3 regions of the Cytobacillus sp. FSL K6-0265 genome follow, and region 3 is predicted to be linked to each of the others. Evidence: riboswitches for the same ligand, from Rfam matches in the RefSeq annotation. Region 3 holds a riboswitch; each other region holds the start of a gene.
What was found. Region 3 has a riboswitch for S-adenosylmethionine ahead of MHH73_RS05020 (MetQ/NlpA family ABC transporter substrate-binding protein). Riboswitches for the same ligand answer to the same signal wherever they lie in the genome.

Region 1 (4,298 bases), 400 kb from region 3:
TCACTTCTTCTTTTATAGGCAAAATAATAACTGCATTAGCAGTTTGTAACATGTTCTTTTTACGCTTCATTTCTACCTGGCGGATCATGCCCAAGTCAACTAACTTTTTCATTAATCTTTGTACAGTCTTATAGGATAATTCTAATTTTTTGGCAATCGTATTTTTAGACATATAGCTCACGCCAATTTGCTTGCAGCTATGACGTTTTAAAATCTCTAATAAAGCAATTAGTCTCTTCTGTACGTCAGCTCGCTTAACAGACACAGTTATGAGTTCTCTATATTTACGTACTGCCTTGTTCATTAGTTCTATATCATTAAATGACGCAAGGTTACTATATGATTCTTCTTGTGCAATTACATCAATACGGTTTTTCATTTCCCTGGCTCCTTTGAATACAAAAAAGCAACGGCCATCATCAGACAAACCGTTGCTATGGGACCTGGAATGTAATAAAATACATCTAAAGGTACAGCAAATGTTTGCCTATCGTGAGTAGGCGGACGATGTAAGAGTGTGGGGACACTACTTACATACGCTGTGCTTTTTATTTTGGATATAGGGTATACAGTTAAACCAATATAACCGCCATTCCACTCTTATGTCAGCATACAAAAATATAAAAAATGATTTATTCCGCTATTATATTTTAAAGCAAAAAGTTGATGTGTTTCATGCGATGAAAAGCTTTTTTAAAGAACAAGAGCAGAAGGAAATGTTAGCTTAATATGGCCTGTTCTGAAAGAATCGCAACTAAGTTCTGAAGTGCCACAATTTACTTACGAGCGTTTCGGAGGCAGGTTTTGAAAATGAAGTGAACAAAGTAAAAGTATTTTCTTGGGTGTATCACAGCGATTGATGCTGTGGTTCTTTTTTTGCTCAAGTGACCAGGCACTATGATAATTTGAGCATATTAAGTAGCTCTCTTCATCTACTTATGTCATAATTTTCATAAAGAGCAATATGGAGGGGATTACTTTGCACAAAGTTCGTGATTTAGGAAATGACATTCAACTCATTGATTTAATGGATTTACAAACACCTGAGCGTACGGGGGCGTATATATTAGGTGCTGAAGAATTAACAGTGATTGAAACAAGTGCTAGTCCTTCTATTCCCCATCTTATAGAAGGGTTGCAAGAATTGAACATTAACCTTGAAGACATCAAGCATATTATTGTCACCCATGTACATTTAGACCATGCGGGTGGAGCCGGTTTGTTCTTAGAGCAATGTCCAAAGGCAAAAGTATATGTTCACCCAAGAGGTAAACGGCATTTAGCTGATCCTAGTAAATTAATTGCTGGTGCTAGAATGGTATATGGTGATGAATTTGATCAACTATTTAATCCGATTATGCCAATTGATGAGAAGAGACTAGTCACGATGGAAGAGGGACAATCATTGGATATCGGTGGTCGCTTGTTAACATTTTATGATACTCCTGGACATGCAAAGCACCATTACTCTATCCATGATTCGAAAAGTAATGGCTTTTTTACTGGCGATACGATTGGCGTATTTTATCCGGGCATAGCAAGAAAAGGTTATCCATTAGTACTGCCATCGACGTCTCCTAATCAGTTTGATCCAGAGGCGATGTTATCATCTGTTGAAAAAATCGAATCACTTCAACCACAACATATCTTTTTTGGGCATTATGGTGAAGGCCCTGAACCAAAGGATGTTTATACACAAATCCGCTATTGGTTACCTATATTTACTTCAATTGCAGATGAAGTTTTTCAACAAGGAAATGACATAATAAAAATGCAAGAAGCCATACAATCGGAACTGTTGGATCAAGTAAAACATTATTTATTATCAGAGCATGAAGTTGTAATAAGTGCAGAGGATGAGAAGTTAATAGGCTTAGATTTAAATGTCTGTACAATGGGAATGATTGATAGGTTACAGAAATTGAAATAGAGATTTTAGTCGTGTGTTTGGAGGTATTTAACATGGATTTGGAGGAAATAAGATCAGAAATACAGCATCGTCAATCAGATATATTAGGCAGCCCCACATTGGTTAAATTTGCTGTTCTTCTTCCCCTAATAGAAAAAGATGGAGAAATACATATTTTGTTTGAAGTACGATCTTTATCTATGAGAAGACAGCCTGGGGAAATTTGTTTTCCTGGAGGGAAGATGGATCAAGAAGATGTGGATTTAATTGAGACGGCAAAAAGAGAGACGAGTGAGGAGTTAGGTATTCCCATTGGCGAAGTCTCTGTTTTTTCCGAACTTGATTATGTAGTCACACCTTATAATACAGTGGTTTATCCGTTTGTAGGCACAATAGAAAGCATCAGAGATCTTAAGCTAAATCCAGAAGAAGTGGATCAAATTTTCACCGTACCACTTGCTTATTTTTTGAAAGAGGGTCCATCAATTCATTATATTGAGATGAAACCAGAGCCTAATAGTAGCTTCCCTTATCATCTCATTCCTAATGGGGAAAAATATAAATGGCAAACTCGGAGGATGCAAGAAATTTTTTATACTTATGAAGGTCATGTGATATGGGGGTTAACAGCTAAGATACTGTATCATTTTTTGACACTTATCCAAGGGGGAAATAAATAAATTTTCAAAATGTTATTGACGATTCCCTATGAATGGGTATATGATGTTAAACAAATAAATAGGAACTTCTTATCCAGAGAGGCGGAGGGACTGACCCGGTGAAGCCTCGGCAACCAACAATCTTTTGTATGGTGCCAATTTCAGAGGATACTATCCAAAGATAAGGAGAAGGTAAGCTCTTAATTTAAAGCCCTTCTGCCTCTTCTTGGTAGAAGGGCTTTTTATGTCATAGAGCGAATATTTTATCGGAATATAAAATATATTCAGATTTTATATTGACGATAAATCGTTTTTTGGATATAATTCTATTTGTAATTAAAGTATTAACGCTTTAAAAAATAAAATATTTCTTATCGAGAGTGACGGAGGGATCAGGCCCTATGAAGTCCGGCAACCTTCAAGCAAATGCTTGAAAAGGTGCTAAATCCTGCAGGCAGTAAATGTCTGGAAGATAAGATGAGGCAACCCCCTCTTCTTATGAAGAGGGGGTTTATTTATTTTAATCATCCGACTAAAAAGTAGAGGAGAGTATATAATGACGAATCAATTTAACACTTACGATGACGAGACGATTTTATTACATGGAGGTCAATCACCAGACCCGACTACGGGATCTCGTGCAGTTCCTATCTATCAAACGAGTTCATATGTTTTCCATAATACAGACCATGCCCAAAGTCTATTTTCATTGGATGAGACGGGAAATATCTATTCACGAATCGGTAATCCAACCGTTGATGTATTAGAAAAACGTATTGCGTTGTTAGAAGATGGTGTAGCGGCAGTAGCGACTTCATCTGGAATGGCAGCTATTGCTCTTTCAATTATGAATATTGCTCAAGCTGGTGATGAGATTGTCGCAGCTTCCAACCTTTATGGTGGAACATATAATCTTTTTGCCATTACCCTTCCGAAATATGGGATTAAAGTTCATTTTGTTGATGGTTCTGACCCAGAGAATTACCGTAAAGCGATTACACCAAAAACAAAGGCTTTATATGGAGAGATTATTGGTAACCCAAGTCTTCATGTCCTAGATGTAGAGGCAGTTGCAAATATTGCTCATGAAAATGATATTCCTCTTATTATTGATAATACTTTCGCCTCTCCTTATCTTTGCAAACCAATCCAATGGGGAGCAGATATTGTAATACATTCGGCAACAAAATGGATTGGTGGTCATGGAACAACTATAGGTGGACTTGTAGTTGATGGGGGACGATTTAATTGGAATCATGATAAGTTTCCCGGTTTTACTCAACCAGACCCAAGTTATAACGGTATTGTTTATGCCAATGAGTTTGGTACACTCGCTTTCAGTACAAAGCTTCGTGTCCAGTTGCTACGCGATTTTGGGTCATCATTAAGCCCGCATAGTGCATTTCTTTTACTTCAAGGATTGGAAACACTTCATTTACGAATAGAGAAACATACGGAAAATGCAGCGAAGATTGCCCATTTCTTAAACGACCATCCAGCTGTCGATTGGGTCGCATATCCAGGTTTAGCAGAGCATCCAGCGCATGAATTAGCGAAAAAATATTTAAACACTGGTTTCGGTTCTATTGTGAACTTCGGTATTAAAGGTGGCAGAGATGCGGGTAAGAAAGTAATCGATACAATTGCATTGTGGTCTCATGTAGCCAATGTAGGTGATGCAAAGTCACTCATTATTCATCCAGCTTCAACAACACATCAACAGTTAAGCG
Region 2 (4,298 bases), 2.8 Mb from region 3:
TTATTATCTAAAGCTTTACCTGGTCTAGTTAAAACAAGAAAAATACCTAGTGGTAACCCGATCAAAATGGAAATCGCGAGAGAGATACCAACCATTTGGAAAGTTTGTATCGTTGACTCCCATAAATCAGCACCCCATGCATCAAGAAATTCGTTGATGGCGTTCATTGAGTGTCACTCCTTCCACATGGACTTGTTTCTCTTGTAAAAATTGAATGGCTTTGTGAATCTCTGCTGTATCGCCTTTAAAATGGACAAGCAACTGTCCGAATGCTTCATCTTTTAATCTTGTAATATTACCAGATAAGATATTAGGGAAAATATCATATTTTTTCGTTACTAATGCAAGTGCAGGATCACCTGATGATTCACCAAAGAAAGATAATGTTGCCACTTGGCCACTTTCACTTAATTCCTCTAATAGATCATCGGGGATATCATGTGAAAATAAGCTATTGACGAATCTTTTGGTTGTACTGTGTTGAGGAGAGGTAAAGATATCCTTCGTTCGCCCCTCTTCGATAATTTCCCCATTTTCCATAACGGCCACACAATCGCAAATCCTTTGGATAACATTCATCTCATGTGTAATAAGGAGAATCGTAATTCCTAATTCTTTATTGATTTTTAAAAGCAAATCAAGAATTGCCTCTGTTGTATCTGGATCTAAGGCGCTTGTTGCTTCATCGCTGAGTAATACTTCTGGTTCATGCGATAATGCACGGGCAATAGCAACCCGTTGCTTTTGGCCACCAGATAACTCAGCTGGATAAGCATTTTGTTTTTCACTTAAACCGACAATCTCTAAATATTTATTCACTCGACTCTTTACTTCTTTCTTATCTAATCCTGTTAGTTTAAGAGGAATCGCAATATTATCATAAACTGTTGCGGTTTTTAATAAGTTAAACCCTTGAAAAATCATGCCGATATGACTTCTTGCTTCACGGAGTTTTCCTGATGTCAGCGTGGTTAAATCCACCCCATTTACTTTTACAGAACCACTATCAGGTTTTTCAAGTAAGTTCACACAGCGAATTAATGTACTTTTACCAGCGCCGCTGTATCCGATAACCCCGTAGATTTCTCCTTGATTCACTGATAGTGAAACATCCTTTAATGCATGGATGTTTCCTTGTTTTCCTGTAAAGGTTTTGGTTATATTTTTAAGCTCTATCATGATTTGATACTCCCTCCGTAACGCTCATTTTTGATCAGTTTACCAAGAGACGATAACTGAACCGTCAAATTCCTCTTCAACAAACTTTTCAATTTCTTCACTGCGGTAGATTTCAGCTAATTTTTCAAGAATTTCATCATCTTTATTCTCCGTACGGACAGCAGCGTGGTTTACGTAAGGTGAATCTTTAGGCTCGATAAAGATAGCGTCTTTAGAAGGGACAAAACCAGCTTCAATCGCAAAGTTTGTGTTAATTGCAGCAGCGTCTAACTCTTCTAGTTGTCGAGCGATTTGGGCAGAGTCAAGTTCAATAAATTCATAGTTGCCATTGTTTTTTTCGATATCACGTACAGTTGAATTGATACCTGTTTCAGGATCTAATTCGATTAATCCAGCTTTTTCAAAAAGTAATAGTGCCCGGCCACTATTTGTTGGGTCACTCGGTAGACCGATTTTTGCGCCGTCTTTTAATTCAGCGACATCTTTTACATCGAGTGCATAGATGCCCATTGGGAATGAAACGGTATCAAAAGATTTAACTAAATCTAAATTTCTATCTTCTTTAAATGCATTAAAATAAGGCTCTGTTTGAAAAATGTTTAAGTCAATCTCTTTTTCAGCTAATGCGACATTTGGCATCACATAATCAGTAAAAACTTGTGGTTTAATATTGATATCTTCTTCTTTAGCTAATTCAATTACTTTTTCTAAGATTTGCTCATGTGGACCTGCAGTGACACCAATGACTAATTCTTCATCGTCATATAATCCTTCTGTAGAGTTGCTGGTTTCATCACTACCACATGCAGCTAAGCCTGTTAAAGATAATAAGAATGTACCTGTTAATAACCATTTTTTCATGATGATCGAACTCCCTTTTGTTTATTTTGTACTTCTAATAATTGAAGTGCTTGTAAAACAGATTGTTCATTTATCTCGTTTTTCATCAAGTGAATAGATTCAGTTGGGCGTATAGCCTTTTTCACAATTGTCTTAATGAATCGCTCATCATTCACATCTATATTTAGAGCAGAGAGGCTACTTGGCAATTGCCAGCTCTCATAAAACGGAAGAAGGTAATCAATTTCTGTCCATTTTTCTTCGATGGCCAATTGACCAAGTATCCCGTAAGCGACTAATTCCCCATGGAGAAAGTCATGGACCGTATCCGCAACGGTTAGTCCGTTGTGAAGTGAATGGGCACCAGCAATTCTCCCTGCCTTTTCGCCGAATCCACCGACCATCCCCCCAGTCATGATAATCGTTTCAATCACTCGAATAAGTGCTGGTGAGGTTTCGTTTTGGGCTACTGCTTGTAGTGCGGCTTCCCCATCATTAAGCAATGTCTCTCGACAAATTTTGGCTGAAAATTGAGAAATTTGTTTAGGCACAGGTAGTGTTTCTTCAGGATAAAAACTTTCAATTAGGGCTTCAGCTTCATAAAACTTGGCTAATGTATCCCCGATTCCTGCTTTTAAATAAGCAAGAGGCGCTTTAGCAATGATTTCAGGTTCAACCAATACGAGGGTTGTCGCAATAGGAAACTCGGTATAATGAGTAAAGCTTCCTTCTTCATTATAAAAAACACTTAATGGTGTCCATGCGGCACAGGTTGCAGCGATTGTCGGTATAAGAATGGATTGAACTGATGCTTCAATCGCAACTGCTTTTGTTATATCCAATGCTGTTCCACCACCAATCCCAATTACGCCATTAGCACCATCATTTGTTAATACTTCTTGGATGGCATGGACCTTTTTTAAAGTAGTGTGACCATCTATGTAATGAAGGCGAATGTTGTGATCGATTACTTCCTTAGGCAAGTATGGCTGTACGGCTTGCCAAGCTTTTTTACCGGTTATTATATGGTATTTGGAAACAGAAATTTCTTTAAGTAGGTTGGGGAGTTCTGTTAAGATACCTGAATCTAATAAATAATATCCAGGCGCCCCTTTAACGATTGTTGCAGTCATTTCCTCTCCTCGTTTCTCTTTGATGTGATAATAAAAAACAAAAATGCCTCTCATCATGAGAGGCATAAATATACTAGAATAGTAGTAACCTCTCTCATATATCAAAATACCAAAAAGTATTTTGCAGGATTTAGCACCTGTTCATATGGGTATATGAATGGTTGCCGGGCGTCGCAGGGCCAGTCCCTCAGCCGCTCTTTATAAGAGAAAATGCTTTATTAAATTATATTCATAATATTATCTATTACATGAAAAGTCAATAATGTAATTAAAATTATTCAAAAAATTAGTGATGGTGTTCTACCTGTGGGGTGTTTTCTTCTATCGGATGAATTGGGTTCCTCACTTCTTGATGAATGCCCGATGCACAGATAATGGCGATGCTTAATAAGAATGTTAGATAGAAGGGAAGAGGTCGAGTTTTCAATGCTTCCTTTAATGAATGTTTTTTGTGCATGAGAAGCATCATGGCAAAAATACTAATTAAATAAATCAAATCCATGCTAATGATCATAAATGTAACTTCACTTGGTACTAACATGATGCCTAGCATTGCCCCCATCATACTTCCCATGAGACTTGACGCTTGAGCTTCAACGAGTCCGTTTGTTTTAAACGGCAGTCCTATAAAAACGGCAATGACAGCGCTAATGAGAATAGATAATACAGTTGCTTTCGCCATTTCTGGTAACCATACAGATATAATTAAACCGATTGTTAAACTACTTGTCATACCAACCACCATGGGAATACATTTAGAATATTGGGTAGCTATATCTTTGTTTTTTCTAACGGCACTAATAAAGAAAAAGAAACTGTAACCGACAATTAGAAATAGACTGAACAAAGCAAGCATATGCAAATGACCCTCCTTTAGATGCTGATTAAATATCTCGATGCCTCCTTTCATATATATTTTGTATCGTAGTGATTATGTCAGTAAGGAACTTTTTATATTGTTCATTCGTAAATAGATAAAGTTTTATAAGTTTTCATTCAGAACAGTTTTACAAAAAAAGGAGTTTTTATATGGGAGAAGAAATAAAGATTAGACCGATACATATAAATGATGCAAGAGATATTCATGAAATGCATAGGCAAGATTCTATTATTCAGCAGACTATGGCCTTATCATCAGGGCGATTA
Region 3 (4,298 bases):
ATTCGGTTCATATGTCGGCTGTTGGTTAGTCACTTCATACTCATAACTTTTTTCCATTCCTGCTTGTACTTCTTCTGACTGTTCTAATTCTGTATCCATTTGATTGTATTGTTGAGCCTCATTCTGAGCAGCAATAATTTTTTCATCCACTTGATTATCATACTTTTTTTCCATTGCTTTTCACTCCCCTTTATAAGATGTCTCGCCTATTTTTCCCGCTAAAAAACGATTTATACAAAATAATAAAAGGAGACTGTTCCATGAAGGAATTAATTAAAAAACACCTTCCGCATCTTCAGGAAATACAGATTGAAAGCAATCATTCTGGTTGGGATCATCATATTTATATTGTCAATCAAACATATGTCATTCGAATACCAAAAACAAAACAAGTATTAGCGAAAATGAACAAGGAAATCAAACTACTGCACCAGTTATCATATCTTTCATCGATAATTGAAATACCAAATTATCATCCATTTTATAATAAAGACGGACAAGTGATTGGTGTTTTTTACCCTTTTATTAAAGGACAAGCATTATCTCATTCATTGATTATTCCTCCTTTATATGAAGCCAAGCGGCTAGGTATATTTCTTACAGAATTACATCGCTTGGATATATATGAAGCAAAGAAAGGCGGTATAGAAGAACGACATAATAAAGATTATTGGGCGCAATTACAGCAAACGCTGAAAACAAAAATATTTCCGTTCTTAAATGAAGGCGAAAAGGAAGAAATTAATAAACTATTTTTAGCGGTGTCAAAATTTAAAGAAGCAAAAGTGGTGATTCATGGCGATCTGACAAGTGCCAATATCCTTTATCATCCAATCAAAAAGGAGATATCAGGAATTATAGACTTTACAGATACGCAAATAGGGGACCCGGCGTTTGACTTTGCAGGGCTATATTGGGATTTCGGAGATCAATTTACTAAAGAAGCTCTCGCAGCTTATGAAACACAATTTAATAAAGAAGAAATGTATAGAAGAGTCACTTCCTTTTATGGCTTACAACCAATTTTTCACGAATGGTTAAAAATCGTTAATGAGCAGGATGAGAAAATTGTTCGACAATCGATAAATAAAGGAATGACCAAAATACAAACGATTCGAAAGATAAGTTAACAGTTATTCTCCACTATTATCATTAGAAACCGAACAAATCCATATGAATTTGTTCGGTTTTTTGTTTAGACTTACTTCGTTTATAATTATTCCATCCACGCTGGCTTTCCAAACCCTTGAAACGATTCGTCGATGATTTTTTCAAATTCTGCAGACTCAACCACTTCTTTTAAGTCTTTCGCATATTGTTTATCTTCATAGTCTGCTCTAACTGCAACCACATTGCGATAATCATCAAGCATATTTTCCAATGCTAGTGCACTTAATAAGTCCATATCGGCTGCCAATGCAAAGTTACCTGGAACTGCAGCTAGATCAACACCTTCAAGAGATCTTGGTAATTGTCCTGCTTCAATCGGTTGAAAGACTAAGTTCTTTTTATTTTCCTTCACATCTTTTTCAGATACTGTTAGTGGATCGGCATTTTCATCAATCGTAATAAGACCTTCGTCACTTAACGTATTTAAGGCGCGCGCTGCATTCGTTGGGTCATTTGGAATAGCAATGGTTGCACCGTCTTTTATCTCATCAATTGAATTAAACACATTCGAGTAAATTCCCATAGGGGCTGTTGGGACAATAATTAATGGTGTTAAGTTCATATTATTTTCTTTCTCGAAGTTCTCTAAATAAATAGTATGTTGGAAAAGGTTAGCTTGGATATCATCTTCATTTAAAGCTTTGTTAGGTTGGATATAATCACTAAACTCTACAACAGTTACTTTATATCCTTTTTCCTCTAGACCAGGTACAATGGCTTTCTTCAACATATCACTATAAGGACCGGCAGTAGCGCCAATTTTAAGTTCTTTCGTTTCATCTACTTTTTCTCCACTCGTGTCTGAACCTCCGCCACATGCTGTTAGTAAACTAACAGTTGCAATGAATAAAACAATTAGCCACTTTCTCATTATGTTTCCTCCCCATAGCTGTAACCAGAATTTTAACCAATAAAAAAAGCCACTATTCATCATCTGAAAGAGGCATTGATTTATATTCCGCCTTATCTTTCAGAATGAATGGATATCATTCTGCAGGAATTGGCACCTTCCCAATATTGGGGGTTGCCGGACGTCATAGGGCCTAGTCCCTCAGTCTCTCTGGATAAGCTTTTTATTTAATTTTTATGATATGATATTACTACTCTCCATTATTTTTGTCAATGTTCGAAATAATGTTATTACATCCAATCTTCTTAGAAAAAGTGCCTATCGACAAAACTTCTCCTTCTTTATCCTTTTAAAATAAAAAAGGAGATTGAATATTTCCCTTTTTATAAAATTAACTGGACATTTTGTCTTTTTGGTTATAAAATGCGTTCGTATATAGATTAAATAAATGAAGGTGGATTAAAAAATGGAATTATCGCATCGTTTGAAGCAATTACCTCAACAATTTTTTGCTTCCCTTGTTCAAAAAGTAGCTGCTGCAAAACTTGAAGGCAGAGACGTTATTAACCTAGGACAAGGCAATCCCGACCAGCCTACACCTGCACATATTGTACAATCACTTCAGCAGGCTGCCGAAGACCCAATGACACATAAATATTCTCCTTTTCGAGGAATTAATGAATTAAAGAAAGCCGCTGCTTCCTTTTATAAACGTGAATATGGGGTAGACATTAACCCTGAAAAAGAAGTCGCTATCCTCTTTGGCGCAAAAGCAGGTTTAGTAGAAATTCCATTATGCCTTCTTAATGAGGGAGATTTAATGCTCTTACCAGATCCTGGTTACCCTGATTATGAATCTGGTGCGGTTTTGGCCAATGTAAAATACGAAACCTTTCCTTTAAAAGAAGAAAACCATTTTTTACCTGATTACTTACAGTTTACGGAAAAACAAAAAAAGGATGCTCGCCTATTATTTTTGAATTACCCTAATAACCCAACAGGTGCGACAGCTGATTCGACATTTTTTGAAGAGACTGTTGCTTTTGCTAAAGAAAACAATATCACCATCTTACATGATTTCGCTTATGGCGCCATCGGCTTTGATGGAAAGAAACCTGAAAGTTTCTTGGCGACAGCCGGAGCGAAAGATGTCGGCATTGAAATGTATACATTATCTAAAACATATAATATGGCTGGGTGGAGAGTTGGATTTGCAGTTGGAAATGAAAAAATCATTGATGCCATCAATCTTCTTCAAGACCATATGTATGTGAGCTTATTCCCTGCCATACAAAAAGCCGCAGCCGATGCATTAAATGGGGATCAAACGAGTGTAGACGAGCTTGTTGCACGATATGAGGGGCGTAGAAATGCATTCATGAACGCTTGTGAAAAAATTGGCTGGTACGGCAAGTCACCTTCAGGGTCATTTTTTGCTTGGATGCCTGTACCTGAAGGGTATAATAGTGAAGATTTTGCTGATTACTTACTGGAAAAAGCCGATGTAGCTGTTGCCGCTGGAAAAGGATTTGGCACTTTTGGTGAAGGTTATGTTCGAGTTGGATTACTTGTCGATGAAGAACGATTAATTGAAGCAGTAGAAAGAATTGGTCAACTCAAATTATTTTAATATAAGAGGTAGAAAAAATATAGTAGCCACAAACCTAGCCGATAGGAACATGTATAAGTTTATGTTCCTATCGGCTAGGTTGTGTAACTTGGAGGCTTTTATTAACGAACTCAACCTTCAATTTTCTTTTTCCTCGCCTCCGTATGAAAAGCGGTTATCCATTTATCTACAGCAAATATGTTGGGAATAATTTCTGGCTTAATCGCCGTAAAGGAAGCTAAGTCATATAAATTCGTCAACCTTCCACCTAATAAAACCCTAGGTTTCTTTGGTAAATACGAAAAAGCTTCCATATATTCAGTAAGTGCCGTTAAATGAGGAGCAATTGAAACCGATAAGCCAATCACATCTGGTTTCCAATCTTTCGCAGCCTGCAAAGCATATTGTACAGGTAAATTGGCTCCTAGAAACTTGATCTTCCATCCATTCTCTGCGAATATACTTGCTACCATCTTCAATCCTAAATAATGCTGCTCCCCTGATAAACAAAGAAACATGGCAGTCGGTGCAAACTCATTAGTTTCGAACTGATGAGTTGCAGCTAATCTTGAAAGAATGAGATCGCAAACCCCCGATGCCAAATGTTCATCTGCAACGGTTATCTCAAAATTTTCCCATTTCAGACCAATTATAACCATTGCCGGTGTA

Region 1: it holds a riboswitch for S-adenosylmethionine, as region 3 does, so the genes downstream of both, MHH73_RS07170 (PLP-dependent aspartate aminotransferase family protein) here and MHH73_RS05020 (MetQ/NlpA family ABC transporter substrate-binding protein) in region 3, are expected to answer to the same signal.
Region 2: it holds a riboswitch for S-adenosylmethionine, as region 3 does, so the genes downstream of both, MHH73_RS18935 (iron-containing alcohol dehydrogenase family protein) here and MHH73_RS05020 (MetQ/NlpA family ABC transporter substrate-binding protein) in region 3, are expected to answer to the same signal.

What each region holds. Positions count from the first base shown of each region.
Region 1 covers NZ_JBBOPE010000001.1:1,374,643-1,378,940, forward strand. Annotated here, with positions in the region: gene MHH73_RS07150 (helix-turn-helix domain-containing protein) at 1-379, opposite strand, end outside; partial or broken gene MHH73_RS07155 (sporulation protein YhbH) at 570-728, shown strand; gene MHH73_RS07160 (MBL fold metallo-hydrolase) at 980-1,930, shown strand; gene MHH73_RS07165 (NUDIX hydrolase) at 1,963-2,589, shown strand; SAM riboswitch class I at 2,656-2,756, shown strand; SAM riboswitch class I at 2,937-3,047, shown strand; gene MHH73_RS07170 (PLP-dependent aspartate aminotransferase family protein) at 3,125-4,298, shown strand, end outside.
Region 2 covers NZ_JBBOPE010000001.1:3,723,797-3,728,094, reverse strand. Annotated here, with positions in the region: gene MHH73_RS18950 (methionine ABC transporter permease) at 1-167, opposite strand, end outside; gene MHH73_RS18945 (methionine ABC transporter ATP-binding protein) at 142-1,179, opposite strand; gene MHH73_RS18940 (MetQ/NlpA family ABC transporter substrate-binding protein) at 1,219-2,040, opposite strand; gene MHH73_RS18935 (iron-containing alcohol dehydrogenase family protein) at 2,037-3,152, opposite strand; SAM riboswitch class I at 3,244-3,359, opposite strand; gene MHH73_RS18930 (hypothetical protein) at 3,439-4,008, opposite strand; gene MHH73_RS18925 (GNAT family N-acetyltransferase) at 4,182-4,298, shown strand, end outside.
Region 3 covers NZ_JBBOPE010000001.1:971,312-975,609, reverse strand. Annotated here, with positions in the region: gene MHH73_RS05030 (hypothetical protein) at 1-174, opposite strand, end outside; gene MHH73_RS05025 (aminoglycoside phosphotransferase family protein) at 261-1,130, shown strand; gene MHH73_RS05020 (MetQ/NlpA family ABC transporter substrate-binding protein) at 1,217-2,041, opposite strand; SAM riboswitch class I at 2,131-2,241, opposite strand; gene MHH73_RS05015 (pyridoxal phosphate-dependent aminotransferase) at 2,487-3,650, shown strand; gene MHH73_RS05010 (cobalamin B12-binding domain-containing protein) at 3,761-4,298, opposite strand, start outside.